2 linked regions of the Rhodothermus marinus genome follow. The protein of the gene in region 1 binds, or shares a complex with, the protein of each later gene. Links are inferred from orthologs where the notes say so. Each region holds a gene or a part of one and is shown on either strand. Other genes may lie near its edges. The genes, in order: metK and groL.

The links.
Region 2: the proteins of metK (region 1) and groL are in contact, whole or in part, in a cryo-EM structure (PDB 8P4O), measured with the Escherichia coli proteins. The link is inferred for Rhodothermus marinus from one-to-one orthologs.

The regions. Positions count from the first base shown.
Region 1 is NZ_AP019797.1:3,290,816-3,304,761, forward strand. What follows is about bases 1,181-4,032. They hold metK (methionine adenosyltransferase), read right to left. Parts: upstream 3,264-4,032; coding sequence 2,097-3,263; downstream 1,181-2,096. Other genes in these bases: GYH26_RS14415 (T9SS type A sorting domain-containing protein), read right to left, coding at 1,181-2,007; GYH26_RS14425 (acyl carrier protein), read left to right, coding at 3,530-3,778; fabF (beta-ketoacyl-ACP synthase II), read left to right, coding at 3,819-4,032. Also shown: more of GYH26_RS14415, read right to left, coding at 1-1,180; more of fabF, read left to right, coding at 4,033-5,117; GYH26_RS14435 (DUF721 domain-containing protein), read right to left, coding at 5,121-5,408; GYH26_RS14440 (TolC family protein), read left to right, coding at 5,498-6,904; GYH26_RS14445 (MlaC/ttg2D family ABC transporter substrate-binding protein), read left to right, coding at 6,943-7,557; GYH26_RS14450 (hypothetical protein), read left to right, coding at 7,639-8,691; GYH26_RS14455 (hypothetical protein), read right to left, coding at 8,605-10,224; GYH26_RS14460 (outer membrane protein), read left to right, coding at 10,412-10,921; cell division protein FtsZ, read right to left, coding at 11,226-12,467; cell division protein FtsA, read right to left, coding at 12,552-13,820; GYH26_RS14475 (cell division protein FtsQ/DivIB), read right to left, coding at 13,813-13,946. UniProt on the Escherichia coli protein: Catalyzes the formation of S-adenosylmethionine (AdoMet) from methionine and ATP.
Region 2 is NZ_AP019797.1:2,429,066-2,445,323, forward strand. What follows is about bases 5,161-8,146. They hold groL (chaperonin GroEL), read right to left. Parts: upstream 7,472-8,146; coding sequence 5,849-7,471; downstream 5,161-5,848. Other genes in these bases: dnaE (DNA polymerase III subunit alpha), read left to right, coding at 5,161-5,352; groES (co-chaperone GroES), read right to left, coding at 7,555-7,872; GYH26_RS10510 (DUF2085 domain-containing protein), read left to right, coding at 8,091-8,146. Outside these bases: GYH26_RS10480 (DUF3078 domain-containing protein), read right to left, coding at 1-644; GYH26_RS10485 (histone H1), read right to left, coding at 741-917; GYH26_RS10490 (hypothetical protein), read right to left, coding at 1,017-1,658; more of dnaE, read left to right, coding at 1,795-5,160; more of GYH26_RS10510, read left to right, coding at 8,147-8,558; GYH26_RS10515 (hypothetical protein), read left to right, coding at 8,600-9,094; GYH26_RS10520 (hypothetical protein), read right to left, coding at 9,077-9,565; mutY (A/G-specific adenine glycosylase), read right to left, coding at 9,714-10,865; GYH26_RS10530 (BamA/OMP85 family outer membrane protein), read left to right, coding at 10,864-12,450; GYH26_RS10535 (RsmE family RNA methyltransferase), read left to right, coding at 12,455-13,171; GYH26_RS10540 (heavy metal-binding domain-containing protein), read left to right, coding at 13,194-13,520; GYH26_RS10545 (NUDIX domain-containing protein), read left to right, coding at 13,617-14,171; preprotein translocase subunit SecG, read left to right, coding at 14,235-14,588; GYH26_RS10565 (ligand-binding sensor domain-containing protein), read right to left, coding at 15,105-16,258.

The sequences.
Region 1 (13,946 bases):
GCCGGCCGTCTCGGCCTCCAGGTAGTACCGGAACCGCCCCGGCACGCCGTCCCAGGGAATTTGTCCCTCGAAGAGCGTGTCGTTGACAGGTTGAAACAGGGCCGTCGGGACGAATTGCCCGGCCTGCTCGTAGAAGGCCTGCACGCGCACCACCGAGTCGCCCCGGGCGACGGCCACCACCTGCAGCATTAGATGGTCGGTCTCAATGCGCACATCCTGGTTCGGATCGTGGCGCACCACCAGCCGAATGGCGTCCGGATCGACCAGCCCGCGGGCGCCCAGCCGGTCGATCAGCACGGCCAGGTGCGCCCCGTCGTAATAGTCCATGTCGGCCTGCAGGAGCGCCTGCGCCGCATCCCGGAACGTGGCCGGCGGACTCAGATACAGCGCGGCGGCCATCGCCAGCCGGTCGGTGACGGCCTTTCCGAGCACGTTCTGAATCTCCATGAGCACGGTCGTCCAGAGCAGCCCGTCTTCGTAGATGTTGCAGGACTGGCGGGGCGTGTCCTCCCGATCGCAGTTCGTGTCTTCCGGGTAGCGCCCGGTGAAGGCGATGTGCCGTCCTTCCCAGATCGTCCCGTCGCCGCTGTCCCAGCGAAAGACGAAGTCCCAGTCCGTGCGGCGCACCAGACCGGCTTCGACCAATCCGCGCACATAGGAGGCCGCCCAGTAGTCGGCCCACCCTTCGTGGAGCGCGCGCCCTTCGTTGTCGCCGAGTAAACCCGGCGCTGCGTCCTCCAGCAGCGCGTGCATGTACTCGTGCCAGATCACCGTGGCGTCCTCGGCATCGTCCACGCCACCATCGCCGAAAACGATCGCGTTCTGCGAGGGATAGAATTGCGAGTTGTCCTGCTGGCCGAAGCCGTGCGGGTTCACCCGGATCGGCGTGGCCAGCACCGCCGTGCCCAGATCGAGCTGCTGCACATAGCGCTGGCTGCGGTCGATTTGGTAGTAGGCCATGACGGCCTCGAAGTGGTCGTCAGCGCGGGTATACCGGAAGGCATCGGGCGTAGCCTCGGCCGGTGGGTCGTAGGGCGTGTCGGCAATGCCCGGAATGTCGCCGGTGATGCGCACGTAAGGACCCTCGAGCCGGTAGAGGCCATCCCCGCCCTGCGTGATGTCGGGAAGCGTGACGACCAGCCGCTCGGCGTTCAGCTCGGGCGTGTCGGCGTCGTCGTTGTCGGCGTAGGCGCCGCCGTAGGGGACGCCTGCCGTCGCCAGCGGATCGGGATCGAACACCATCCCCTCACCCGCGACCAGTCCCACCGGCAACGGTGCGGTAGGCGTCCACGCTGCCGTCGCCTTTGCCCGGGTCGCCTTCGCAGGCCGCTCCTGGACGGCCTGACTTCGCACGTGCAGCAACTCGCCGCTGCGGGCATCGACCAGCACGGCCCACTCGTCGGGCCGATCCTGCGGCCAGAGCACGAAGTGCCAGGCCAGGCGTGGCGGCTCCGCGGGCCATACGACCAGCTCCGGCGTGGTCGTCGGTGCCTCGGGCTGCGCCAGGCGGCGCCGCGCTTCGTTCAGCGCCGCGGTTGCCGAAAGCCGTGGCGTCGGATCAAAACGGGCGGCGTAGGCCTCCAGCCGGGGGTCGTAGCCGCTGAGCACCAGCGTAGGCCGGCCCTGGCGGTTCAGGTTGACCTGCACGTAGCGCCCGTAGACGGGAAGGCCGGCCAGCGTCTGGCGGAAGCGTACGTGCATGGCGTAGGGCGTGGTGCGCACGCGGTCCACGGCCAGCGTGCGGTCGGGCTGCCGCCAGCCGAAACGCACCGCCTCCATGCGGAGATAGGCGCGGGCGGTGGCATCTGCGCTTCCCTGCCAGGCCACCGGGGTGCGCACGCGGTAGCGCGCCTGCCAGCGTCCCGTAGTCGGATCGATGCGTCCTTCGGGAGTCGCCTTCGTGGCCGGAGCCTGCAACACCTCGCGCCGGGGTTGCGCCTGCAATCCGGAGACGCCCGCCTCCACCAGCAACGCGATCAGTACAATCGCCCGGAACCGGCCGTTCATCGAAAAGCCCGTGCACTTCGGTTCAGGCAAAAGGTAACAAAAAAAGGGCCGCCTCGCAGCGGCCCCTCGAAAAGCCTGTGCCGGCTTTGTCAGGCATAGCGTGAAACGGCCTGCTTGAGTTCTTCGACGCGGTCGAGCGCCTCCCACGGAAACTCCGGACGTCCGAAGTGGCCGTAGGCGGCCGTGGCCCGATAGCGCGGCTTGAGCAGATCCAGATCCCGGATGATCGCGGCCGGCCGCAGATCGAAGACCTCGCGCACGGCCTCCACCAGCACTGCATCGGGCACGACGCCCGTGCCGAACGTGTTCACGTCGATCGAGACCGGCTCGGCCAGACCGATCGCATAGGCAATCTGCACCTCCACCTCGTCGGCGAGTCCGGCGCCCACGATGTTTTTGGCCACGTAGCGGGCGGCGTAGGCACCCGAGCGGTCCACCTTGGACGGGTCCTTGCCGCTGAAGGCCCCACCGCCATGCGCCCCTTTGCCGCCGTAGGTGTCCACGATGATCTTGCGGCCGGTCAGCCCCGTGTCGCCGTGCGGCCCACCGATGACGAAGCGGCCGGTCGGGTTCACATGCAGGATAAGCCGGTCGTCCACCAGCTCGGGCGGGAGCACGCGCGGCAGCAGAATCTCCCGGATGTCTTCGCGAATGCGCTCCTGCGTGACGTCTTCGGCGTGCTGGGTCGAGACGACCACCGTGTGGATGCGCCGGGGTGTGCGTCGGTCGTCCTCGTACTCGACCGTCACCTGGCTTTTAGCATCCGGGCGCAGATACGGCATCAGGTGTGGCTCTTCCTTGCGGATGCGGGCCAGCTCACGCACGAGCCGATGCGCCAGCATGATCGGCAACGGCATCAGCTCGGGCGTCTCGCGGCAGGCGTAACCGAACATCATGCCCTGATCGCCCGCGCCCTGCTCGCCGGTGGGCGCCCCATCGACACCCTGACGGATGTCCGGGCTCTGCTCGTGGATGCTGGAGAGCACGCCGCAGCTGTCGGCATCGAAGCGAAGCCGCGGATCCGTGTAGCCGATTTCGCGGATGACGTCCCGGGCGATCTGCTGCACGTCGACGTGCGCGCGCGTGTAGACTTCCCCGGAAAGCACCACCAGTCCGGTGGTCACCAGCGTCTCCACGGCCACGCGGCTGTGCGGGTCCTGCGCCAGCATCGCGTCCAGAATGGCATCCGAGATCTGATCGGCGATCTTGTCCGGATGCCCTTCGGAGACCGACTCGGAAGTAAACAGGTAGGCCATCGAAGCTCCCTCAAAGGTTTAGCTGCAGCCAAATTCTTTTTAAAGCGAGCCGTTAACGCCCCGTTTGCTTACAGGGTTCAACGCTTTATGTGAAGAACGATTCCACGGAACCCCTTGATAAGGTTGCACGTTGGCGGGCTTCGTCTGCAGCACCACGTTGCCCCGCAAGCCGTGGTGTTGTATTTTGGGATGATTTACGAGCTACGGGCCTCGGCCCGCACACTCTCGACAGCAAAACCGCGGATCAACCAAGGAGGCGTAGCACTATGGCCACCAACGACATCGAAGCCAAGGTGAAAGCCATCATCGTGGAGAAGCTCGGCGTCGACGAGGCCGACATCACGCCGGAGGCTTCCTTCACGAACGACCTCGGGGCCGACTCGCTCGACACGGTCGAACTCATCATGGAATTTGAAAAAGAATTCGACATCACGATCCCCGACGAAGAGGCGGAGAAGATTGTGACGGTGGGCGACGCGATCAAGTACCTGAAGGAAAAGATCGGCCAGGCCTGATCGAGCCTCTGTTCCGAGCCCGGCGGCACCCGATTGCGCGATGCGCCGGGCTTTTCTGTACCTGTCCGAACCGGAAACGATCATGGCACAGCGACGACGCGTTGTGGTCACGGGCATGGGCGCCCTGACGCCCATCGGGCTGAACGTCCCGGACTTCTGGGAAGCGCTGCTGCAGGGCAAAAGCGGGGCGGCCCCCATCACCCGCTTCGATCCTACCCCGTTCGATACGCACTTCGCCTGCGAACTGAAGGGGTTCGATCCGCTGGACTACATGGACCGCAAAACGGCCCGGCGCCTGGACCCCTTCGCCCAGTACGCGCTGGTGGCCACCGACGAGGCGCTCCGGGATGCCGGACTGGATCCCGAAAAGCTCGCCGCTTCGGAAAAAGACCGGATCGGGGTGGTCTTCGGCAGCGGGATCGGCGGCATGCAGGTGTTTCAGGAGCAGACCGCCCAGTATCTGCAGCGGGGCGCGCGCTTCATCTCGCCGCTGTTCATTCCGATGCTCATTCCCGACATCTCGGCCGGTCACCTGGCCATCCGCTACGGCTTCCGCGGCCCCAACTACGCCGTCGTCTCCGCCTGCGCCACGGCCAACCACAACCTCGGCGACGCTTTTCTGCTCATTCAGCGGGGCATGGCCGACGTGGTGCTCTGCGGTGGCAGCGAGGCGCCCATCACCGAAATGGCACTGGGCGGCTTCAACGCGATGAAGGCGCTCTCCACCCGCAACGACGACCCGGCCCGGGCCAGCCGTCCCTTCGACGCCACCCGCGACGGGTTCGTCATGGGCGAAGGCGCCGGGGCGCTGGTGCTCGAAGAGCTGGAGCACGCGCGCCGACGCGGCGCCCGCATCTACGCCGAGGTGCTCGGCATCGGCATGTCGGCCGACGCCCACCACATCACCGCCCCGGATCCCGAAGGCGAAGGGGCGGTCCTGGCCATGCAGGCCCTGCTGCGCGACGCGAACCTCCGGCCCGAAGACGTTGACTACATCAATATGCACGGCACGTCCACCCCACTGGGCGACGTGGCCGAAACGAAGGCGATCAAGCGCGTCTTCGGCGAGCACGCCTACCGGATGAACGTGTCCTCAACGAAGAGCATGACGGGCCACCTGCTGGGCGCGGCCGGCGCCGTCGAGGCCATCGCCACGATCCTGGCCATCGTACACCAGACCGTACCGCCCACCATCAACTTCGAGCACCCCGATCCCGAATGCGACCTGAACTACACGTTCAACGCGCCGCAGCAGCGCCCCGTACGTGTGGCGATCAGCAACGCCTTCGGTTTCGGCGGGCACAACACGGCCGTGGCTTTCGGCCGCTACGAAGCATAGCCGTTACTTGAAGACGATTTCGTCGATCAGCGGCGCGCCCAGCGCTTCGTTCAGGCGGGCGCGCCACTGCTCCCGCTGCAGGTGCAGCGTATGGCGCCAGGCCGCCGAGGTCAGGCGCACGTAGAGTTTGCGATCGCGCACCCAGGCCGAATCCGTCACCCGATTGATCCGGGGGCCGGCCAGCGCCGCCCAGGTTTCGATGATGTGCACGGCGTCGATGCGCCCGCGCAGCCCCCATCGTTCGATGACTTCTTTTAAAATTTGTCCCAGCGGCTGTGGTCCGGATAGCATAGGCGGGTGCGGGGAAGAGTTTTTGCAATAAGGTAGCCGCCCGCATGGATTCTGTCCAGTCGAAAATGCAAAAAATCCGAGTTTGCCGTATGCGTCCCTTGCTGCTCTGCGCGTGGTTGCTGACCCTGGGCCCGGGACTGCTCGAAGCCCGGGCGCAGTCGGCCGACACGCTCCGTCTGACGCTGATTCAGACGCTGCAACGCGCGCTCGAAGTCAGCCCCGACCTGCAGGCCGTCGAAGCCCGACAGGATTTCGCCGAAGCCCGCTACGATCAGGCCCGCGCCAGCCGCTTCCTGACGCAGTTTCAGCTCCAGACCGCCCACGCTGTGGGGCCGGGCCTCAAGATCCCTGAAAACAACACCTTTTCCACCGAAGCCCTGTACCTGAATCCCGAGGTGCGCAACGACTGGCGCAACGTGCGGCCGTTCAACCAGCTCGAAATCCAGCTCATCCAGCCGCTGTGGACCTGGGGCGAACTCAGCGGCCAGATCCGGGCCGCCCGCTACGGCACCGAGGTCGAGGCCGCCGGCACGCGCCAGAAAGCGCTGGAAGTGGCTGCCCGCACCGGCGAGCTGTACTTCAGCCTTCAGCTCACCGAAGCGCTGCTCCGTCTGGCCCGCGAAACCGGCGAAATCCTGGACCGCGCCAAGGAAGAGGTGAACCGTCTGCTGCAGGAAGGCGACCCCACGGTGGACGACGCCGACCTGTTTCAGCTCCGCATCACCGAGCAGGAGTACCTGCAGCGTGTCGTCGAAGCCGAAGAGCGCCACCGGATCGCCCGCTCGGCGCTGGCCCGTCAGCTCCTGCTGCCCGATAGCGTGGTGATCGACCCGGCCGAAGGGCCGCTGGCGCCCCTTTCGTTCACGCTCCAGCCACTGGAAACCTACCTGGAACTGGCCGAAGCCAACCGCCCAGAGATCCAGCAGGCCCGGGCCGGACTGGCCGCCCGCGAAGCCCTCGTGGATGTGGCCCGCTCGGACTACTACCCGAAGCTGTTCCTGGGCATCTCCGGCCGCTGGACCTACACGGCCGGCCGCTACCGCCAGCCCAATCCGTACATCAGCGATCCCTACCTGGGCGAAAGCCTGCGGGCCGGGCTCGGCTTCCGGCTGAACCTGAACTTCGGCCAGACGCGCGCCCGCGTCGAGCAGGCCCGCGCCCAGCGCAACGAAGTGGCCTACCAGCTGGAAGCCGCCCGCCAGCTCGTGCGCTTCGAAGTCGAAGAAGCCTACCGCAACGTCCGGATCGCACAGGCGGCGCTGGAAGCCCGCGACCGGGCCCTGACCATCAGCAAGGAATGGCTGCGCACCGAACAGATCAACTTCGACCTGGACCTCGGCGACACCGAAAACCTCGTGCGGGCCGTCCGTGAAAACCTCGAACTGCAGGCGCGGTACTACGAAGCTGTCTACAATTACAACCGGGCCGTGCTGCGCCTGCAACGCGCCGTCGGTGTGCTCGACCTGAACGTGCGGCGCGGCACGCTTGTTGAATAAATTCGCAACACCTGATTCGCCAACAACCTGCTGCGATAATGAACACCCCGAAACTTCTCGTGCTGCTGCTGATCGGCCTGCTGCTCGGTAGCTTTTCCGTTGCCCGGGCGCAGTCCAGTCCCGAAGCGCAGAAACTCCGCCAACTGCTGGAGTCGCGCGACCGCCAGATCAAAGCGCTGCTCGACGCCGGTCCGCTGACGTCCGAACGCCGCGAGCAGCTCAAAGACCTGATCAACGGCGTCGTCGACTTCGAGACGATGGGCCGGCTGGCACTGGGTCCCTTCTGGAACGACCTGACCCCCGCGCAGCGACAGGAGTTCGTCGAGGTCTTCAGCGACATCGTGCGCGAGCAGTCGCTCTCGGACCTGGACATCTACCGTGCCCGCGTGCGCTACGACCGCGTCGAGGTGCAGGGCGACAGCGCCCGCGTCGTTACCACCGTCACCTACAAGGAAACGCCCACGCAGGTGGTCTATCTGTTCACGCGCCGCGACGGCCAGTGGAAGGCCTACGACATCATCATCGACGAGGTGAGCACCGTCGAAGGCTACGCCCGCTCCTTCCAGAGCGTGATCCGCAAGCGGGGCTTCGACGCGCTCATGAACAGCCTCCGGAAAAAGCAGGCCCAGCTGGCCCGCTCCAGTTCTTCGTAAAACGAAAATTTCAAATCTTTGCCGAAAACCCGGCGCCTTTCGTATCGTTGGGTTGAGACCCCGGGTCTTAACCTTAACGTAATGGCCGGTCCGCTTCAGGAGGGATACGTACTGCACACCTATGGCGCCGAGCGCTACGTGCGCCATGCGGTGGCTTCGGTAATCACGCTGCGGCGGCACGACCCGAACCGGCCGGTGGCGCTTTTCTGTCCGGACGAGCACCGGGCGCTGCTGGAACGGCACGGGCTGGATCGACTCTTTCAGGTGATCGCGCCGCTGCCCGAGGCGCATCGCTCCATCGTCGGTTTCAAACACCATCTACACCGGTTCATGCCCTTCGACCGGTGCCTGTTCGTCGATGCCGACATGATCTGGTGCCGCAATCCCGATCCGCTCTGGCAACAACTTGCGGCCTTTCCGTTCACGGCCACCGGCCTGGAGCGTGCCGACTTCTTTTTCGGCGGCCCCAAAGGCCTCGGCGTGGTACTCGATGTGCTGCTGGATCGCCGGCGCCGGACGCTGCGCCGCTTCGGCCTGACCTATCTGCCGCGCGTGCAGGCCGGAATGATCTACGCGCAGGATGCGACGCTGACGCGCACCGTCTGCGAACTGGCCTCGGAGTTTCTCGCCCGCCGCCACGAGACGCACTTCCGCAGCCGCCTCCACGAAGGCCGCAGCGAGGAATCCTGTGAGTGGAGCCTCGCCATGGCCATGAGTCGGCTGAACCTGCCCGTTTTCCCCTGGTTTGCCGGCCAGAACAGCCCGCAACTGGATTACATCGACGACCTGACCTCCCACGACCCCGACTTCAACCGGGTAACCTGCCGCTACTACACGGACCGCTTTGTGTATTCGCTTCGCGGGATTCCATCGCCGTTTCTGCGCCGGTTGCTGCTGAACCTGTTGACGCGCCTGCCGGGACGCGGCGACTACATGGAAGTGACGCCCTTTGCCCTGCACTTCGGCTGGCTGCACCAGAAGCAGCCGTTTTATGCCTTTGCCGAAAAAGTCTGGGCGGAGCTGACCCGCACGCCCGAAACGATCCCGCTACCGGACGGTGAGCAGATGCCAGAGCATGACGGTATGGCCGGTGTAGAGCCCCCGGCTCAGCCCGAACAGCACGGCAAGGAGTAGCCAGCATCCGGGGTGCAGCACGGCCAGCACCGCACGCAGCCAGCCCGGTCCTGCCACCACCTGCGCCACGTCGCGGAGCGTTCGCACCAGCGCCCAGCCTTCCACGAGCAGCCATAGCGCCAGCAGGACGTGCCCGGTCCCGGCATCCGGCTTCAGGCTGAGCGCGGCGATCATCAACAAAAAGAGCGGCCACCGGGGCATGTGCGCCAGCGTCCAGGCCTGCACGAAGCCGGTGCGCCGTCCCCATCGGCTGAGCAGTCGCACCCCCAGCGCCCAGCCTCCCAGCAGCACGAGACTCCCCGGCACCACGAGGAGCAGCACAGAGGGCGTCCGAACAGCTTCAACGATCGGCGTTGCCAGTTCCGGCGGAAGCAGTCCGACCAGCCAGGCGGCGGCCGGACTTTCCCGAAGCATCGCGGCCGTGACGGCCAGCGTGACGCCCAGCGCCACCCCTTCGGCCAGTCCCAGCACGCTCAGCGCCCCCGTCGGAAGATCACGGCCGTACTGCACAGCCTCGGCATAGAAGCCGTGTGCCCGGAAGTAACGCGCTCCCAGCAACCGAAACAGCGGCGAGAGCCGGTAGCTCAGCACCAGCAGTACGATCGGCACCCATCCGACCAGCACCGCCCAGGGCCAGGAATCCGACGGAGAACGCCCGGCCGGAAAGGCAAAGACCGTTTGCGTTCCCGCAAATACGCCACGCACCACATCAAGCGCCGGTCGCGCCCGCCCCTGCTGATCGTGCAGGCCATAGGCTTCCACAAACGGGCGATCCAGGTGCAGCGCTGGCCGCCGACGCTCGACATCCTGCCAGCGGTAGACGAACACCCACCCCTCAAAAGCCCCCTGCAGACGGTTCAGATGATGCTCCAGATAGCGCGCCTGCCATTCGGGCGAGTGCGGCACGCGCAGGCCACGGAGCGTATCGGCCCGGACCCAGGTGCCCAGCCGCCCGAGTCCGACAGGCACCGTCGGATGCGCCTGCTGCCAGCGCCGGAGCAGTTGCAGGGGATCTGCGGCATCGCGCGCGTCCAGCAGCACAAAATCCACCGCCTTCCCGCACCGATCGCCCTCGATGAAGCGCGTCTCGTAGTACACCTGCAGGTCCGGACGCGCCCGTCGCACGTCATCCCGCAGCGACTCGAAGTAGGCGCAGGCTTCCGGATCGGCCGTGTCGGCCAGCCGGGCCAGCCCGACGGCCCGCACCGAGGGGTGCCCGGCAATCTGCGCCAGCAGCCTGCGCAGCATTTCCCGGGCTTCAGGCCAACGCCGTCGAAGTTGCCGGGCCGGCTCTTCCGTGATCGGTAGCTCAACGAAAAGCGCAAGCCCCAGCGAGTCGGCCGCCGTCAGCAACCACGCCGGCACCGAATCCGTCTCCAGCCGCAGCGCTTCGGCGCCAGTCTGTCGGATGTGCTGCCACTGGTGCAGTGCCTGCACCGTGTCGTCCGGAAGCCGCCACACCAGCCCCCACGTCTGGGCCCTTACGCCTGAAAGTCCGGATATTCCGAGCAAGATCAGGAGCCCGATAGCCAAAGCTTTAGAAATAATGACAGAAAAAATGTTTGGCTTCAAGGTTACAAATTCGTTATCCGGGCGCTTGCCGTTTCAACACGTGCATTGTATCTTAAGGCGCATTCAGCGCCGTTCCCGGAAAATACGGCACAATCCTTTCTTCTCGAAACAGCGATCCCGTTATCTAAAACCAAACCGTACCATCGCCATGAGACACGCAGCTTTACTGCTGACCGCCCTCTTTTTTGTGACCGCTGCAAAGGCGCAGGTCCCCTCGCCGGTTACGTTTGAACTGGGTCCCCGCGTCGGTTATGACATCGGGGGAGATGTAGAAGAGGCCTTTGTGGGCGTCGATGCCCGGCTGGGCGTCATGGTCCTGCCCATCGACTTCCAGGCCACGTTCGACTACTACTTCATGGAAGAAAATGTAACGTTCTGGCAACTGGGTCTGAATGCCCTGCTGGGCTTCGGGCCGGGTCTTGTCTTTACGCCCTATGTGGGGGCCGGCCTGGGTATTGCTCGTACGTCGGTCAGTGCCGACCTGGGCGACTTCGGCGAATTCAGCGCCAGCGATACCGACACCGGCATCAATCTGATCGGCGGTGCCCGCTTCGGCGTTGGTCCGATTCGGCCCTTCGTACAGGCGCAGGTTACCGTCCTGGGCGATGTCGATCTGGTGACGATCGCCGGCGGGTTGCTGTTCAAATTCGGGCCCTGAGCCTAAACGGATCGTTTCGGAGCAAAACCAGAAAGGGCCGCGTCTGACTGGACGCGGCCCTTTTCTGTTAGCAGCCTCATCGGCCGCCCGCTGAACCACAACCCCTGCAGGTCGGGGCAACCTGCAGTGTACGGACCGTGCTCGTCGGTCCGGTGGTGGGGTGCTGCGCACCCGCCACCCGTCGGGCTGGCCGTCCGGGTCCGGCCCGGCCTCGGCCACCGCAATGCACGGGCAATCTCGGAAACGTCGGTGTCATCTGTATGTCACCGATGTCGCGGGCGAGGCGACCGATCACGCGGCCGCATCAGTCCAGCATCTTGCGCAAAAAAGCCGGCGTGTCCGGATTGTCCTTCCGGATACGTTCGCCCCGCTCCCGGAGTTCGTCCGCCTGCAGCCGGCGGATGTTTCCCAGGCGTTCCCCTTCGGCCGGCGTCGTGCCCGGAATGACGCGCCGTTCGAAAGCCGGCGTGTCGAGCCGCTTCAGATTCTCCTCGCCTTTGTAGTTGATGTACGGGTCTTCGGGCTCGAGCGGGACGGTCCGGCGACGTCCCACCGTCTCCGGCCGCTGCTCGCGGTCGAAGCCGGTGGCGATGACCGTCACGCGCAGATCGTCGCCCATGTTATCGTCGATCACCGTACCGAAGATGACCTCCACGTCCTCGCCGGCTTCCTGCTGGATGATACGAACGGCCGTGGTGGCCTCCCGGATACCCAGCGACCGGCCGGCCGTGATGTTGACCAGCACGTTCCGGGCTCCGGCGATCGATAGCCCGTCCAGCAGCGGGCTCGAAATGGCCGCAATGGCCGCCTTTTCGGCCCGGTTCTCGCCCGAGGCCACCGCCGAGCCCATGATCGCCGTGCCCCCGTTCTGCATGGTAGTCTTCACATCGGCGAAGTCTAGGTTGATCAGGCCGTGCACGGTGATCAGATCGCTGATGCCGCGCGTGGCGTTGTAGAGCACCTCGTCGGCCTTCGCAAAAGCTTCCAGCAGCGTGGTATTCTCGTCGGAAATGTCGAGCAGGCGCTCGTTCGGGATGACGATCAGCGTATCGACGTTTTCCTTGAGCAGGGCAATACCGTCGAGGGCGGCCTTCATGCGCTTGGGCCCCTCGCACTCGAAGGGTTTCGTGACGATGGCCACCGTCAGGATGCCCAGCTTCCGGGCGATGGCGGCCACCACGGGCGCACCGCCGGTACCCGTGCCGCCGCCCATGCCGGCCGTGATGAAGACCATGTCATAGCCTTTGAGCGCCTGTTCGATCTCCTCACGGCTTTCCTCGACAGCCTGCGCGCCGACGGCAGGTCGGGCGCCGGCACCCAGGCCCTTGGTCAGATTGCGTCCGACCTGAATCTTCACGGGCGCCTTGTTGGCGGCCAGCGCCTGGGCATCCGTGTTGATCGCGATGAAATCGACACCCTGGATGCCCCGCTCCAGCATGTTGTTGATGGCGTTGCCGCCACCACCGCCGATCCCGACGACACAGATCTTCGCTTCCGGATGCGCCGAGTCGTCGAACGCGAAGCGCGAACTGATGGACTGTTCCATGACTCCCCTCAATTTTTGGTTGTGGTTCAGCTTGTTTATTCCTCAGGCGCCGGGGCGAGCATCCCCGTCGCCATCGTGCCCCGACTACAGTTCGTTGAACCAGGCCTTCATGCGGCTGGCGATCTTGCGCAACAGCATTTCACCCGGCATCGATTCGCCAGCACTCCGGGCGTGGACCTCCTGGCTCAGACCGGGCGACCCGATCAGTTCGGGTCGCAGGCCGTAGAGGACCAGCCCCACGGCCGTGGAAAACTTCGGATCGCTCACCTCGGCCACCATGCCGCCCGAAATCCCCATGGGCGAACCGATCCGGGCTTCCATGCCGAGCACGTCGGCCGCCAGTTCGGCCGTGCCCGGAATGAGCGCGCCGCCGCCGGTGAGCACCACACCGGCCGCCAGATGCCGCGCATACCCGCTCCGCTTGATCTCGATGGCCGCAATCTCCAGAATTTCCTCCATGCGCGGCTGAATGATCTGCGCCAGCGTGCTTCGGCTGATGCGCTTTTCAGGTCGCCCGCCGATGCCCGGAATGGTGATCTCCTCGTCCTCTTCGATCAGATCGACCATGGCCACCCCGAAGCGGCACTTGAGCCGCTCGGCCTGGTCGCGCATGATCCCCAGCCCCTTCCGGATGTCGTCGGTCACCTTGTTGCCGGCCACGGCAATCACGCCGGTGTGCCGGATCGTGTTGTCCTCGAAGACGGCGATGTCGGTCGTGCCGCCACCGATGTCGATCAGCGCCACGCCTATTTCTTTTTCGTCCGGGTGCAGCACGGCAAACGACGAAGCCAGCGGCTCGAGCACCAGGTCGGCCACCTCGTAGCCGGCCTTTTCGACGCAGCGATACACGTTTTTGGCGGCCGACACCAGCCCCGTGATGATGTGCACATTGGCCTCCAGGCGCACGCCGCTCATGCCCACCGGATCGACCACGCCGTCCTGTCCGTCCACGATGAACTCCTGCGGGATGACGTGCAGGATCTCCCGGTCGGCGGGCAGCGCCACATGCGTGGTGTCTTCCAGCAGCCGCTCGACGTCGCGCCGCGTGATCTCGCCGTCCCGGTTCGAGATGGTGATGACGCCGCGGCTCTGGAAGCTCTGGATGTGATCGCCGGCAATGCCCACGATCACCTGGCGCACCTGGATGCCGGCCGTCCGCTCGGCCTCGTGGAGGGCCGCCTGCAGCGAGGCCACCGTCTTGTCGATGTTCACCACGACGCCCCGGTTCAGGCCGTCGGACTCGGCCACGCCGACGCCCAGAATGTTCACCCGATTCGCCTCGTCGGCCGAAGCCACCACGGCACACACTTTCGTGGTGCCGATGTCTACGCCCACAACAATGCGCTCATTCATGGCCCATCGCAGATTTTTGGGTGGACGGATGCGCCTCCTCGCGCACCACGATCTGATTCGCAAAACGCAGGTCGATCAACGAAAACGTCTTGTGTGGTTGCGTCAGCACCGCCTGTTGCCAGAAAG
Region 2 (16,258 bases), 860 kb from region 1 along the record:
GTGCGCGACTCGACGCCCACCTCGAAGCGCACGGCCTGGTCCGGCTCCAGGCCATAGAGCGTGCGCAGGCGCTCGATCAGCACGATCGTTTCCTTGGCGCCCACGCCCAGCCGCTGCCGAAACCAGCCGTCCGGCTGATAGGTGAGACCCAGCGCCTGGTTGAGAATGGCCGGCGAGAGCAGATCCGACACCTTGACCGGAGGCTTCCGCCCGTCGCCGAACGGATTCTTGGTGTAATTGTAGCCCGGAGCGAACTGCGTGCGCAGATCGGCCGACATCGTTGGGTTGAACAGGCTGAAAAAGCCGTCGCCCCGGTACTGGAGCGAGGCGGCCAGCCGGATCAGGTCTTCGGCCTTGCGCAGCTCCAGCGTGTCCTGTTTGACCACGCCCAGCGTCAACCGCACGTCGTAGAGCTGCCGCCACGACGGCGAAATCCGCTCGAACGTACCGTTGACGGCGCCCGAGAGCGCCAGCGCGTTCAGACCACCCTCGGCCCAGTTGCTGAAAGCCGCCTGCGTGGCCGAAAGGCGCGTGCTCAGGCTTTTCTTCCAGACAACCTGCGCCGTATCGGCCTCCTGAGCCAGTGCATTCCCTGAGATCAGCCCGACGACAAGAAAAATTATCCACCTGTTTTTAAGAAACATATCTGAACACCTCCTGCACCTGTATCCAACAAAAAAGGCTATGCTCGAAGCATAGCCTTTTTACGAAGCAACAGTACAAAAGGAAAGGCGCATCCGTTACATGGCCTTCTTTTTCTCCTGAACTTCTACGCGGATCTCCTGCGCCAGCTTTTTCAGTTCCTGCATCGCCTTACGGATGCGCGTGCCGGCGGCCTTGTTGCCCTTTTCGTAGAACTTTTTGAAATCCTGCTCCAGGCCCAGGACAAGATCGCGGAGTTGATCGAAGCGGCTCATAGGGGACCTCCTTCGGTTTTGGTTTCAGGGAACGAGCACCCATGCGTGCATGAGTGCGGTGTTATTTGTGTCCCAACTTAACACACGGCTCGTACTGTGTCAAGAAGAAAGCGCGTTGTTTCCCTGAAAAACTCCCCGTTTCACCGCTTCCGGAAGTTCCTCCAGTTGTCCGATCCAGAAATCAATGCGCTTATTTTTAAGCACTTTACCTATAGGTTCTTCGAGTTCATTGCGCAGCAGTGCGATTACGACCTCCGACATGCAGCCTCCGGCCAGCGCGCCCAGCACCTCGGCCGCCGCTGCCTCGACGATCTGCTCGGTTTCCGTGGCCACCAGCGTGGACACGACGGGCCAGACGCCCTGCCGGAGCAGCTGCGCCAGCCACGCCGTACGTCCCACCTGCAACGCGCCGGAGGCCGTGCGCCGGAGCAGGCCGCGATCGCTTCCCTGAATGCCCACGGCCGGAATCAAGAGTTCGTTCAGGCCGGCCACCAGCCGCTGATTCGTTTCCCGGATGCCGCGTTCGACCAGCCCGCGTTCGTGCGCACTCCGGACCACCAGCACCCCCTCCCGGCGTTCAGGCATGTAGCCCTCGGCCTCCAGCAGCTGCTCGGCCCGTCCGCCGCTGCCGTGCACCAGCACCATCGGTGCGGGAAGCTGCTTCAGCACCCGCGCCAGCCGCTGCACCAGCAGTAGATCTTCCAGATGACGATCGTCCAGGTACAGAATACCGATGCGCATGATCATTACCTGATTCGGCTTCCTCCTCAACGTCTCCATTTGCCTCAAAGATTCGCCTTCCGGCTCTTGAATCCGAGCGAGCCACTTCGTTCCTTACAGCAGCCGGTGGTCCGCCAACCCGTTCACGCAAGCCCCTATGCATCGCTTCAGCCATCTGCACTGCCACACCCAGTATTCGCTCCTTGACGGCGCCGCCCGCATTCAGACACTGCTGGAACGGGCTGCCGAATACGAGATCGAAGCCGTCGCCATCACCGACCACGGCAATCTGTTCGGCGTGCCGGAGTTCTATCGCACCGCCGAAAAGATCGGCATCCAGCCGATCATCGGCTGTGAGTTTTACCTGACGCCCGCCAGTCGCCACGACCGCAACGAGCGCACCCGCTACCATCAGGTGCTGCTCGCCAAAAACGAAACCGGCTACCGCAACCTGATCAAGCTCTCCTCGCTCTCCTACCTGGAGGGTTACTATTACAAGCCCCGTATCGACCACGAGCTGCTGACGCAATACCACGAAGGGCTGATCGCCACCACCTGCTGCCTGCAGGGCGAGATTCCGCAGACGATCCTGCACAAAGGCGAAGAGGCCGCCCGCAAACTTTTCGAGTGGTATCTGGAGCTGTTCGGCGAGGACTATTACATCGAGATTCAGGATCACGGGCTGCCCGAGCAGAAGAAAGTCAATGCCATTCTGCTCCGGTGGGCGCAGGAATACGGCGTCAAGGTGATCGCGACGAACGACGTGCACTACGTCGATCGCACCGACTTCGAACCGCACGACGTGCTGCTCTGCCTGCAGACGGGCAAGGACATGTCGGATCCGAGCCGGCTGCGCTTCGACAACGACCAGTTCTACCTGAAAAGTCCGGCCGAGATGCGCCAGGCGCTGCTGTCCGACATCGAGCCGCGCCTGGTCGACGAGATGATGGCCAACACCGGCGAGGTGGCCGACAAATGCCGCTTCCAGCTTCCCACCGGCAAGCTGCTCATGCCGCATTACCCGATCCCGCCCGAGTACAACGGCGACATGGATGCCTACCTGCGGGATCTGGTCTTCGAGGGGGCCCGCCGTCGCTACGGCGATCCGCTCCCGCACGACGTGGTCGAGCGGCTGGAGCACGAATTGGCCATTATCAAGAAGATGGGCTTTGCCGGCTACTTCCTGATCGTGCAGGACTTCACCACGGCCGCCCGTCGGCTCGGCGTGCGCGTCGGTCCCGGACGCGGTTCGGCGGCCGGTAGCGCCGTGGCCTACTGCCTGGGCATCACGAACATCGACCCGCTCAAGTACGACCTGCTCTTCGAGCGCTTCCTGAACCCCGAGCGCGTCTCGATGCCCGACATCGACATCGACTTCGACGACCGCGGCCGCGGCAAGGTCATCGACTACGTCGTGCAGAAGTACGGCCGGGAGAACGTCTGCCAGATCATCACCTTCGGCACGATGGGCGCCAAGATGGCCATTCGCGACGTGGCCCGCGTGCTGGGGATCCCGCTGGCCGAAGCCGACCGCATCGCCAAGCTCATCCCCGACGGGCCCAAGGTCACGCTGGCCCAGGCCTACGAAGAGGTGCCCGAACTCCGCGCCCTCAAGGAAAGCAACGATCCCCAGATCCGCAAACTGCTCCACTATGCCGAGGTGCTCGAAGGCTCGGTGCGCCACACCGGCGTGCATGCGGCCGGCGTCATCATCGCGCCCGGCCGCGTGAGCGACTACGTGCCCGTGGCCGTCGCCAAAGGCAAAGACAACGACACGGTCACCACCCAGTACGACGGCAAGTGGATCGAGGAGTTCGGGCTCCTCAAAATGGATTTCCTCGGGCTGAAGACGCTCACCATCCTGAACGACGCGCTCCAGCTCATCAAAGAAAACCACGGCGTTGAGATCGACCTGGATCAGATCCCGCTCGACGATCCGAAGACGTTCGAGCTGTTCCAGCGCGGCGAGACGGTCGCCATCTTCCAGTTTGAATCCGAGGGCATGCGCGAATGGATGCGCAAGCTCAAGCCCACGTCGATCGACGACCTGATCGCGATGAACGCGCTCTACCGGCCGGGCCCCATGGATCTGATCCCCAACTACATCGCCCGCAAGCACGGCCTCGAACCCGTCGAGTACCCCCATCCCCTGCTCGAACCCGTCCTGAAAAACACCTACGGCATTCCGGTCTACCAGGAACAGGTTATGGAAATGGCCCGCGTCATCGCCGGCTACACCCTCGGCCAGGCCGACCTGCTACGCCGGGCTATGGGAAAGAAGCGGGCTGAAGAAATGAAACGCCAGCGTGAAATCTTCCGCGAAGGGGCGGCGCGTCTGCACGGCATTTCTACCGAAAAAGCCGACGAAATTTTCGACATGATGGAGAAGTTTGCCGGGTACGGGTTCAACAAGTCGCACTCGGCGGCCTACTCCATCGTGGCCTATCAGACGGCCTATCTGAAGGCCAACTACCCGGCCGAGTTCATGGCGGCGGCGATGACCAGCGAAATGGGCGACACGAAAAAGCTGGCCGTGGTGCTCGACGAAGCCCGCCGCATGGGGCTGGAGCTGTTGCCGCCCTCGATCAACCGGAGCCAGGCGCACTTCACCGTCGAAGACGGTCGCATTCGCTTCGGTCTGGGTGCCATCAAGGGCGTGGGGCTGGGCGCCATCGAGGCCATTCTCAAAGTCCGCGAAAAGCACGGCCCGTTTCAGACCATCTTCGATCTGGTGCGCCACCTGGACCTGCGCGTCGTCAACAAAAAGGTGCTCGAGTCGCTGGCGCGCGCCGGTGCGCTCGACGAACTGGAAGGGCACCGGGCCCAGCTCGTCGAGGCGATCGACCTGGCCGTGCAGTATGCCCAGAAAGTACAGGCCGACCGGATGGCCGGACAGGCCTCGCTCTTTGGCGAAAGCGGCACGCGCACGGCCCTGCCGCCGCCCAACCTGCCGGTGGTGCCGCCCTGGTCGCGCGCCCGCTGCCTGAAGGAAGAACGCGAGCTGATCGGCTTTTACGTGACGGGGCACCCGCTCGAAGCCTATCGCGCCGAGGTCAATGCCTTTGCCACCACCACGCTGGCCGAGCTGTCGCGCACGCTGGAGGAGGCGGACGTGCCCCGCAACGGCTCGGCCAACGGACACGCAAACGGAACGGCGAACGGCCATGCGTACCGTCCCGCACGCCCGCGCCACCGCATCTGCGGCATCATCACCGAGGTGCAGCGGCGGATCGGGCGCAACGGCCGGCCGCTCGCCTTTGCCTCGATCGAAGACTTCACCGGTCAGGGCGAGCTGGTCATCTTCTCCTCGGTGCTGGAGCGCGTCATGCCCTACCTGGAAGTGGACGCCGTCGTGCTGGTCGAAGGCCAGGTGGAAGTGCGTGGCGGAAGCGTCAAGATCCTGGTGGACGAACTGTGGCCCATGTGGAAGGTGCGCGACGAACTGGTCGAGGCGCTGGTGGTGCAGCTCGATCTGGAACAGGTGCGGCCCGAACAACTCGACCGCTTCCACGCGCTCTGCCGCGAGCACACGGGTCGCTGCAAACTGTACTTCGACCTGCTCAGCCCCGAGCTGCCGGGCGGCCGCCAGCGGCTGCTGAGCCGGCGCTGCCTGGTCGAGCTCAACGATACGCTGATGCAGCAGACGCTGCGCCTCTTCGGTGCCGAGGCGATTCGCCTGGAAAGCCGCCGCCTGTCGGCTCCGGTGCGCTCGTGAACGCACTGCACACACAAGCGCCGGTAGCACGCGACGGCACTTCGCTGCGCTCCGTGCCTGACTAGAACTTATCCGAAAAACGAGGGGGAGATCTGCTAAGCCAGTGCTTTGCGTTGCATGTCAGATGCACGCGTTTGTAGTAAGCCACGAAGGCGCCAGCCGAAGTGGCGTTACCTGAAACGGCACTTCGCTTCGCTCCGTGCCTGACTACGAGCGCGTTGGTCGTGCTTCAAACTATAAACCTCACCGAAACGCTATAAAGGGTTACAGGTCGAAATCGCGAACTTCTTTGAAACTATTTTTTTTGGATAACTTCTGTGCACGGCGGCGCCATCCAGAGTGGCGCTACGCAGAAAAGCCCTTCGCTTCGTGCCTGACCACAGGCGCGCGTAGTTGGTTCGCTCCAGTATTTTGTGGGACATCATCGGCAACAAAAAAGCGGGGCTGCCGGTGTGGCAGCCCCGCTTCGGGGTTGCGGGGGTGTGTCAGGGCGCGCTTAGAAGTCCATGTCGCCGGGGCTCGGCGCCGCAGCCTTTTCCTTCTCCGGCTTTTCGGCCACGACGGCCTCCGTGGTCAGCAGCAGGCCGGCCACCGAGGCGGCGTTCTCCAGCGCCGTGCGCGCGACCTTCGTCGGGTCGATCACGCCCTGCTCCAGCAGGTTACCGAACTCTTCGGTCTGGGCGTTGAAGCCGAAGTCGCCCTGACCTTCCTTGACGCGCTGGACGACGATCGAGCCTTCCCAGCCCGCGTTCGCAGCAATCTGCCGGAGCGGCTCTTCCAGCGCCCGCTGGACGATCTGCACGCCGATCTTCTGGTCCTCGTTTTCCACCTCGACCTTGTCGAGCGCCGCAATGGCCCGGATGTAGGCCACACCACCACCCGGCACGATGCCCTCTTCGACGGCGGCACGCGTCGCGTGCAGCGCGTCCTCGACGCGGGCCTTCTTCTCCTTCATTTCGGGCTCGGTGGCCGCACCGATCTTCAGCACCGCCACGCCACCGGCCAGCTTCGCCAACCGCTCCTGCAGCTTCTCGCGGTCGTAGTCGCTGGTGGTCTCCTCGATCTGCTGCCGGATCTGGTTGGCGCGGGCCTTGATCTGAGCCGGATCGCCCTTGCCGCCGACGATCGTCGTGTTGTCCTTGTCGACGATGATCCGCTCGGCCTGGCCCAGGTAGTCCAGCGTGGCGTTCTCCAGCCGGTAACCCTTCTCCTCAGAGATAACCGTACCGCCGGTCAGGATGGCGATGTCTTCCAGCATGGCCTTGCGGCGATCGCCGAAGCCCGGCGCCTTGACGGCCGCCACCTTCAGCACGCCGCGCAGCTTGTTGACGACCAGGGTCGCCAGCGCCTCGCCCTCCACATCCTCGGCGATGATCAGGAGCGGCCGGCCGGTCTGGACCACCTTCTCCAGAATCGGCAGCAGGTCCTTCATCGCCGAGATCTTCTTGTCATGAATCAGGATGTAGGCGTCCTCCAGGACGGCCTCCATCGTGTCGGGGTTCGTCACGAAGTAGGGCGAGAGGTACCCCCGGTCGAACTGCATACCCTCGACGACCTCGAGCGTCGTCTCGGTGCCCTTGGCCTCCTCGACCGTGATGACGCCGTCCTTGCCGACCTTCTCGAACGCGTCGGCGATGAGCTGCCCGATGGCCTTGTCGCCGTTGGCCGAGATCGTGGCCACCTGCGCAATGCGGTTCTTGTCCTGCACCTCCTGGCTCATCTTGCGCAGCTCGGCCACGACCACCTCCACGGCCTTGTCGATGCCCCGCTTCAGGTCCATCGGGTTCGCACCGGCCGTGACGCTCTTCAGACCGGCCGTCAGGATGGCCTGAGCCAGGACGGTCGCCGTCGTCGTACCGTCACCCGCCACATCGCTCGTCTTCGAGGCGACCTCCTTGACCATCTGGGCACCGACGTTCTCCAGCTTGTCCTCCAGCTCGATTTCCTTGGCCACCGTCACGCCGTCCTTCGTGACGGTCGGGGCGCCAAACTTCTTCTCGATGATCACGTTGCGGCCCTTCGGCCCCAGCGTCACCTTTACAGCATCGGCCAGCTTGTCGACGCCCCGCTTCAGCGCCATGCGCGCATCCGAATTGAACGTAATCTGCTTCGCAGCCATAGTTTTCCCTCCAGGTTTGTTTTCAGCTCACCGGTTTCCGGACCACGGGTCACGAAAAAAGCGCCACGAACGACTCGCAGCGCTTACTTCTCCTCTTCGATGATGCCCAGGATGTCGGTCTCCCGCATGATGAGGTACTCCTCGCCGTCGATCGTGATCTCGGTGCCGGCATACTTGCCGTAAAGCACCTTGTCGCCCTCCTTCACGCTCATCTCGATCTTGGTCCCGTTCTCCACACGCCCGGGACCGACGGCGATCACCGTACCCCGCTGCGGTTTCTCCTTGGCCGTGTCCGGAATGTACAGACCGCTTTCGGTCTTCTCCTCCGGCGGCTCCGGCTTGATCACCACCCGATCGCTCAGCGGCTTAATTTTAACCTTCGCCATATCGCGCACCTCCATGGTTTTTTACGGTTGGTGGATGAAGCAACCCCGATCAGATTTTTTAAGGATTGATCAAGATTTGTTAGCACTCTCATTTCGAGAGTGCTAAGCCTTCAACCGATCGTTTTTCGGGCGAGTTCCTGCCGTCCGTGAAGAAATCTCAAAACAAACTGGCATAGAACGGCCAGAATGTGTAGCTTTAAAGGACACAGGGTTTATCCTTCAATTTTATAACCATGGCGTTACAATCGTCCCGCGTTCCCCTGCTGGCGGCCGGCGTCACCGGTCTGCTTCTGCTGCTGGTCTCGCTGCCGCCGTTCGTGCCGCCCTCAGTGCGGACGTTGCTCATGGCGGCCTTTGCGCCGGTGTGTCACCAACTGCCCGACCGTTCGTTCTGGATCGACGGGGTTCAGCTGGCCGTCTGCCAGCGCTGCTACGGGATCTATACCGGCCTTTTTCTGGGATCGCTGCTACTTCCACTGCTTGGCGCCGGAGCATGGTGGATTTACCGGCGGGCGCCCCTGATACTGAGCGGGGCGCTCTTGCCTCCGGCGCTGGACTGGAGCCTGCAGCTGGTGCACCTCTGGCACAACACGCCACTCAGTCGCACGCTCACCGGCCTCTGGTTCGGGCTGGGAGCCGGACTGCTCCTCGCAGCAACGCTGCGCTATGCGCCCCGGAAAACCCAACCCTGTCCGGCCTGATCTTTTGTGCAACTGTTCATCAACCAAACAGATAACGGCTTATGCAAGAGAAGCTCCCTTCCATCCTGCTGGGCGGTGCGGTCGTAGGCATCGCCAACGTGCTGATTGCCCAGATTCCGGTCGTTGGCGGCTGCCTGGCCTGCCTGCTGTACATCGGAGCCGGGATGCTGGCCGTCTGGCATTACACGAACACCTACCGGGTGACGCTTCCCGGTGGCCAGGGTGCCGTGATGGGCCTCCTGGCTGGCATTGTGGCCGCCCTGACCAGTGGCGTGCTGAGCATTCTGCTGATCCGCATCGGCGTGCTGCCCGACCCGATCGCCGCCATGGAGGCCAGCGGCCAGTTGAGCCAGATGCCGCCCGAACAGGCGGAAATGACCGTGCGTGTCGTCCGCATGTTAACCGGCCCGCTCGGTCTGCTGATCGGCGCGGTAATCGGCGGCCTGATCGGACTGATCGGCGGCGTCATCGGGGCCGCCACGTTCAAGAAAGGCCCGAGCGAAGAAGACGCGTCGGCTTCATCCGAGGTGATCTGAGCCGATCCGGGGCCGCCAGGGACGCCGCGCCCGGGGCGGTCCCAGCAGTTCGGCCAGCACGATGGCCTCGCGGACGCCCTCGCGCTGCCGCAGGCGTCCGAGCCAGAAACGCGCCCGTTCCTGACCCCGGGCGGGCTCGGCGTCCGACAGGGGACTTTCGTCGGGTTCCGGCACGCTGCTGAACGAAGTCTCCAGCGGAGGCGCCTCCAGGCTGCGAAATTCGGGCTTCCGACTTTCCAGCGTGCGCGTCTGCTCCAGGCTGTGAAACTCCTCGTCCGCGGACGCCCGCGCTTCCCGCTTCGTCTCGGGCTCCGGCCAGCGCAGGGCTTCGCGAATCTCACGCAACGCCTCCTCCAGGGCCGGATCGCGTGGCGGGGCCGTCTGTACCGGCCGCTTTTTTGTCTTCTTGCGCCCTGCGGCCAGCAGGCCGTACGTGATAAAAATCAACAGAAGGATTTCCAGCAGGTTCATCACTCCGCTCGGGCTGCGCTACAGCAAAAGCATACTAAACCGTTCGCCAATGGTTGCATGCTCTTACCGGAAAAAGGCGAACCGCATGGCTACAGGTGTCCCGATCGGCCATCCATATACCCTGCACCTGCGAATCGACGATCCCATTTTACCGCACAGGATGCTGTCCGAAAAGATCGGGCTGGAGGCGGCGCTGCTTGAGCAGTTCGATCAGGCGGCGGTTGGCGCGGGGAAATGCGTAGTGGTCCAGTTCGTTCAGCGGCACCCAGCGTAGCGGCAATCCGGCCCGGGAGCGCGGCATGCCTTCCAGAAGCGTGCAGGGGAATGCATACAGCGTCACTCGGAAGTGGGTATAGGCATGGCGCACCGTGGCCAGACAGGGCCCCACCGCCACGCGCACGCCCAGTTCTTCATGCAACTCGCGGGCGCAGGCGGCTTCGAGCGACTCGCCCGGCTCGCGCTTGCCCCCCGGAAACTCCCACAGCCCGCCCAGCAGCCCGTCTTCCGGCCGGCGCTGGATGAGCACGGCACCTTCTTCGTTGAACAGTAGCCCCAGGGCCACTTCGTAATGCGGCACCGGAGCGCGCGGCGTCTGCACCGGAAAGGCCATCGGATCGCCCATTGCCCACGCCCGGCACACCTCACGGAGCGGACACTCGCTGCAACGCGGCTGCACGGGCGTACAGACGGTGGCCCCCAGTTCCATCAGCGCCTGGTTGAACGTCCCGGGCTCCTCGGCCGAGATCAGCGCGTCGGCCACCTCCTGCAGCGCCCGACGCGTGGCCGAGGCCCTGGCGTCGTCCGCCACGGCCAGCACGCGCGTCAGCACCCGGATCACGTTGCCGTCGAGCACGGCGCGAGGCTCCCCGAAGGCGATGGAAGCCACGGCGGCCGCCGTATAGGGTCCGACGCCCGGCAACCGACGCAGCGCCTCGTAGGTGGTCGGCAACCGGCCGCCATGCTCCGCGACGAGCTGGCGTGCTGCCCGGTGCAGGTTGCGGGCCCGCGCGTAATAGCCCAGCCCCTCCCAGCAGCGCAGCACGTCGTCGAGCGAAGCGGCCGCCAGCGCTTCGACGGTGGGAAAGGCGCTGAGGAAGCGCTCGTAGTACGGGCCGGCCTGGTCGACGCGCGTCTGCTGCAGCATCACCTCTGCCACCCAGATGCGGTAGGGGTCCCGCGTGCGCCGCCAGGGCAGATCGCGCGCGTGCCGGCGATACCAGTCAATCAGCCCGTGAAACGTCTCGCGAAGGGCGGGCGTCAGACGGCCCAGATACGACCTGGACGAAGCGCGGCGGCTCATGGACAACTTCCGGCGGTTTGCAGGCAGGTGCCTGGTGTACGTCGGCCTGCTGGTCGGGTTCGGCACGAGCCGACTGCTTTACGCTCAGTCCCTCCCACTTTCCGACAGTGTGTCCCAGGCCGCTGCTTCGTTCAGGCTGGGTACCATCCGTATCCTCGACAGCGGACCGCTCTCGGCTAACGTAGTGCAGGCCACGCTGCCGTTCCGGCCAGGGGATCGGCTGACCGCCGAGCGACTGCAGGCCGGACTGGAAGCCATCGCCCGTCGCTATGCGGAGGCGGGCTATCCGCTGGCCCGTGTCATCATTCGCCAGCTCGACCAGGATCCCGCCCATCCTGATCGGTTGCTGCTGGCCCTTGTCGTGGAACCCGGACCCCGCCTGTACCTGGACCGCATTGTGCTGCGGGGCACCCGACGCACTCGTCCGGACTTTGTCGCCCGGATGCTGAACCTGCAGATCGGCCGCAGGCTACGCACTTTCAATCCGGAGCTCATGGCAGAGCGACTGGCCGCCACGGGCCTGTTTCGCCGCGTCGATCCGCCGGAGCTGTACCTGAGCGGCGACACCACGGCCGCGCTGGTCTTTCCACTGGAAGAAGCCTCGCCCGGGTCGTTCGACCTGGTGCTGGGCTACCAGCCACCCGGCGCAGGTGCCGGGGGCTTGGTGGGCAGCGGCCACCTGCAGCTTCGCCATCTTTTCGGCGAAGGCCGCGAACTGGACGTGCAGTTGGAGCGGCTGCCCGGCCGCGTCAGTCGCTTTCGGCTGGAGGTCGCCGATCCGTTCCTGCTGGGCACTGCCTTTTCGCTCCGGCTGGGTTTTGCCGGACGCCAGCAGGATTCCACCTACAACCGTCAGGATTTCCGGCTGGTGCTGGGCTACCGCTTTCCGTCCGGCCTGCAGCTAACAGGATCCTTGCGGCGCGAGACCACCCGCCCCGGTCCCGCCGGCCTGCGCCTGGAAGGTGGACAGCAGCGCATCACCCGGGGGATGGCCACGCTGTTTGGCGTTGGGCTGCGCTGGGAGCAACTGGATCACCCGCTCGCACCGCGCCAGGGGCTGACGCTGACGGTCCGGGCCGAGCGCGGCCGCAAAATCCGAAGCTCCCTTCAGGTAGCCGACGGTGACACAAGCCGGGCTCGTGAGCGCATTCGCCAGGATCGTCTTGAAGCCACGCTGCGCCTCTACAGCCCCCTGGCCGACCGACTCGTGCTCGTCGGCGGCGGCGAGCTGGCCCTGCTCCGCGCCGATCGGTACGACGTGGCGGATCTCTATCGCCTGGGCGGCGCCCGCTCGCTGCGCGGCTACAATGAGGAGCAGTTTGTGGGTCACCGGACCGTCCGCCTGCTGGCCGAAATCCGCTACCTGTTAACACCGCCGACTTTTATTTTTGGGTTTCTGGATCTGGGCTACGTAGCCACCCCGCCCCTGCCCGGTACGCCTTCCCGCGCGGACTGGCATCCGGGCTACGGACTGGGCCTTCAGCTTCAGACCGGCGCGGGGCTGCTCAACCTGAGCTACGCGCTGAACCCGGACGAGCCGCTGCTGGACGGCCGGCTTCATCTGCAACTGGTGTTTGCCCTGTAATTCCATGATCACCACCTTCTACGCGCCTCCGGAGGCCTTCCGCGACGAGTGGGTCCGGTTGCCCGAAGACGAGGCCCACCACGCCGTGCGTGTGTTGCGCCACCGTCCGGGCGATGAAGTGATCGTCGTGGACGGCGCGGGCGGCTGGTACCGTCTGTGCCTGGAGCAGGTGGACCGCCACGGCGTGTGGGGCCGTGTGCTGGAAACGCGCCGCGACGTCGGCGAGCCGCCCTACCACCTGACCGTCGGGCTGGCGCTGCTCAAGCAGACCGCCCGCTTCGAAACCTTCCTGGAAAAAGCCGTCGAGCTGGGCGTTTCGGCCATCGTGCCGCTGCTGACGGCCCGCACCGAGCGCACGCACTTTCGTCTGGAGCGGGCCCGCCGCCTGCTCATCGCCGCAATGAAACAGTGTGGACGTAGCCGCCTGCCCCTGCTGCATGCACCCCGACCGTTCGCGGAGGTGCTGCACGATCCGGCCGCGCTTCGCCTGCTCTGTCACGAGCAGCCCGACCGCCCCCGTCGTCCCCTGCACGAACTGCTTCGCCAGCCGATCGGCGATGCGCTCGTGCTCGTCGGTCCTGAAGGTGGCTTCACCAACGACGAAGTCCTTCAGGCCGAAGCGGCCGGCTTCCAGACGGTGTCGCTGGGCGCGCGGCGCCTCCGCGCCGAAACCGCCGCGCTGGTGGCCGCCAGTGCATTTCTGATCTGTCAGGACCATTGATAAAACCAGACCGGGCAAAACCATGCTCAAAAGTACGACTTCCTCCATCGAAGGACGCCGCATCACGAAGTATCACGGAATCGTAACCGGCGAAGCCATTCTGGGCGCCAACGTTTTCCGGGATCTGTTCGCCGGCATCCGCGACATCATCGGCGGGCGCTCGGCCGCCTACGAGAAAGAGCTGCGTAAAGCGCGCGAACTGGCTTTCGCCGAAATGGAAGAAGAAGCCCGTCAGCTCGGCGCCAACGCGATCGTGGGGATCGACATCGACTACGAGACGATCCAGATCGGTGGGGGCGGCAACATGCTCATGGTCAGCGTAAGCGGCACAGCCGTCACCGTGGCGTAGGCGCTTCGATTTTTGAAAGAAAATCGTCTGAACCGGCACGGCGGAGGTCCGGTCGTCGTAGTTTGGGCCGAGTCGTTGACAGACCGGACGCCACGCATGGCCGAAGAACGGACGCTGAAATCCGAGCAGGTTTTCAATGGACGCCTGCTCAAGGTATATCGAGACGAGGTGGCATTGCCGGACGGCCGCCTTTCGGTGCGCGAGTGGATCGATCATCCGGGCGCCTCGGCCGTGGTGCCGCTGTTTCCGGACGGCACCACCGTACTGGTGCGGCAGTTTCGCTATCCGCCCCGCCGCTTCTTTCTGGAGGTGCCGGCCGGCAAGCTGGATCGCCCCGGCGAAGACCCCGAAGCTGTGGCCCGACGCGAGCTGGAAGAGGAAACCGGCTGGCGCGCGCGCACGCTGGTTCACCTGGCCTCGCTCTATCCCTGCATCGGCTACAGCAACGAGATCATCCATTTCTACCTGGCCCGCGATCTGGAGCCGGGCCGCCAGCAACTGGCCGAAGGGGAATGGCTTGAGGTGGTGCGCATGCCGCTGGAAGAAGCCTTCGCCAAAGCCCGGCGCGGTGAAATCGCCGACATGAAATCGACGGCCGCCCTGTTGCTGGCTGAGGCCTTTCTTCAAAAAAACGACAAGGCTGTTGGATAAAAGACAACCCTTGCCGTATCTTTGCAGGACCGATTGCCACGACCTCAACATGCGCGGACGCTCATGTTTACGTTTCTGATTATTCTGATTACACTGATTGCGATCCTGCTGGTGCTGGTGGTGCTGCTGCAGAGCGGACGCGGCGGCGGCCTGGCCGGCATTGCCGCGGGCGGTGCTCAGCAGGTGCTGGGCGCCCGTCAGGCACCCGATATCCTGGAAAAGACCACGTGGACGCTGGCCGTCATCTTCATCGTGCTGTGCATCCTGACGAACTTCACGATCGACACGACCGAGCGTCGCGAGAGCATCATCCAGCAGCGGGCCCAGCAGGAGCAGGTGCAGCCCACCGTACCGCCGGCCGAGCAGCAGGCCACACCGCCTGCCCCCTCGGGCAACCAGCAGAACGAACAGAACTGAGTCGCAACCTTTCGGCAAAGAAGAAGGGCCGCTCTGGAGGGCGGCCTTCTTTTTTTATGCAGGCGAAGAGGGGCATACGACGACCCGTCCCCATCGCGTAAGGCGAACCACCGGGATGGCACCATCCCGCCCCGGCGCATCAGCGTGCACATTCATATCATGCCGAACGACGCCGCTCCAGATGCGCCCGTGGCCTGCCTCAGAACGGGCACCCAACAAAAAAGCGCCCGCCTTCAGAAGGCGGGCGCTTTGTGCCGCGTACGGGATTTGAACCCGTGTTACCGGCTTGAAAGACCGGCGTCCTAGACCCCTAGACGAACGCGGCAGGTACACAAAAAAAGGGGTGACCGAGGGGATTTGAACCCCCGACCTCCAGGGCCACAACCTGGCGCTCTAACCAGCTGAGCTACGGTCACCACGTCGTGGTGAGAGACTGCAATTTAGCAGAACGGCGCTTTTTTCTCAAGGATCCGGACCCGCTCCGGCATAAACTTTTGGTGGACGGACCGTGAGTCTTCATCGAAGAATCGCCACCTTGCCATAGGCGGTGCCCTCGCCGTTCTGCCCGACGGCCACGATCAGATAGACGCCCGAAGGCACCGGACGCCCGTAGCGATCGCGTCCGTCCCAGCGCACGCGGCCTCCCCGCGTTTCGAAGCTGGTCACCAGGCGGCCGTCTACCGTTACGATCCGTAGCTCGGTCGCTTCGACCAGGCCTTCAATGAACACCGTCGCGTCTTCCTCCGGCCCGACGCGCACCGGGTTCGGGTAAACAAACAGCGTCCGTACCTGTTCCGCCGGCGCGATGGCGTCGCCCTGGTAGCTGACAAGCCCGGCGGCTGTCGCCAGAAAGACGCGTCCGCTCCGCGCATCGACGGCCACGGCCTGCACCACGTCGGACAGCAGCGGGCTGTTTTCCTGTGTGAAATGTTCGGCAATCCGAAAATCGACGCCGGCCTGCTCGACCACATAGACGCCGTCGTCGGTGGCCACCCAGAGCCGGTTGGCCGGATCGACGGCCAGGTCGTTCACCGAAAGACCGCTGAGCAGGAAGGGGTTTTCGCCGGGCTGCCGCTCGGCCGCCAGCGGCCAGACGGGCACCGTGTTGGGATCGGCGGCCGCAAACGGGTTGTTGAGCACGTAAGCGAGACCTTCGGTGGTACCGATCCAGATGCGGCCGTCGCGGTCTTCGGCCAGCGCCTGCACGGATACGCCCGGCAGCCCCTGTCCGCCGCTACCCCGCTCGCTCAGGTAGCGGCAGGCGTCGTCGTCGGCCCGCGCCGGATCGTCGCCCGGATCGTAAAGAATCAGCCCCGTGTTGATCCGCAGGTTACCACGGCTGACCGCCACGATCCAGAGCTGGCCGTATTCGTCCACCAGCAGCCGCCCCAGCGTCGTACTGAGCGAGTTGATGCAGGACGGGATCGGCGCGCGCTGCCAGGTGCCGTCGGGCAGCCGCACGTGAAGCGGATGGGGTGCGGTCAGATTGGCCACCCAGAGCCGCCCTTCCGGGTCGGATCCCAGTCCCCGCACGATGATGAAGTTGCTCGTGCCGGCGGCCGGCTCCAGCGTCGAGTTGGAGGCATCGTAGAACTGCAGGGTACCGTCCGGCGAGACCTGCGCCAGCCCGTTCCCATCAGAACCTACCCAGACGTTTCCGGCCGCGTCGG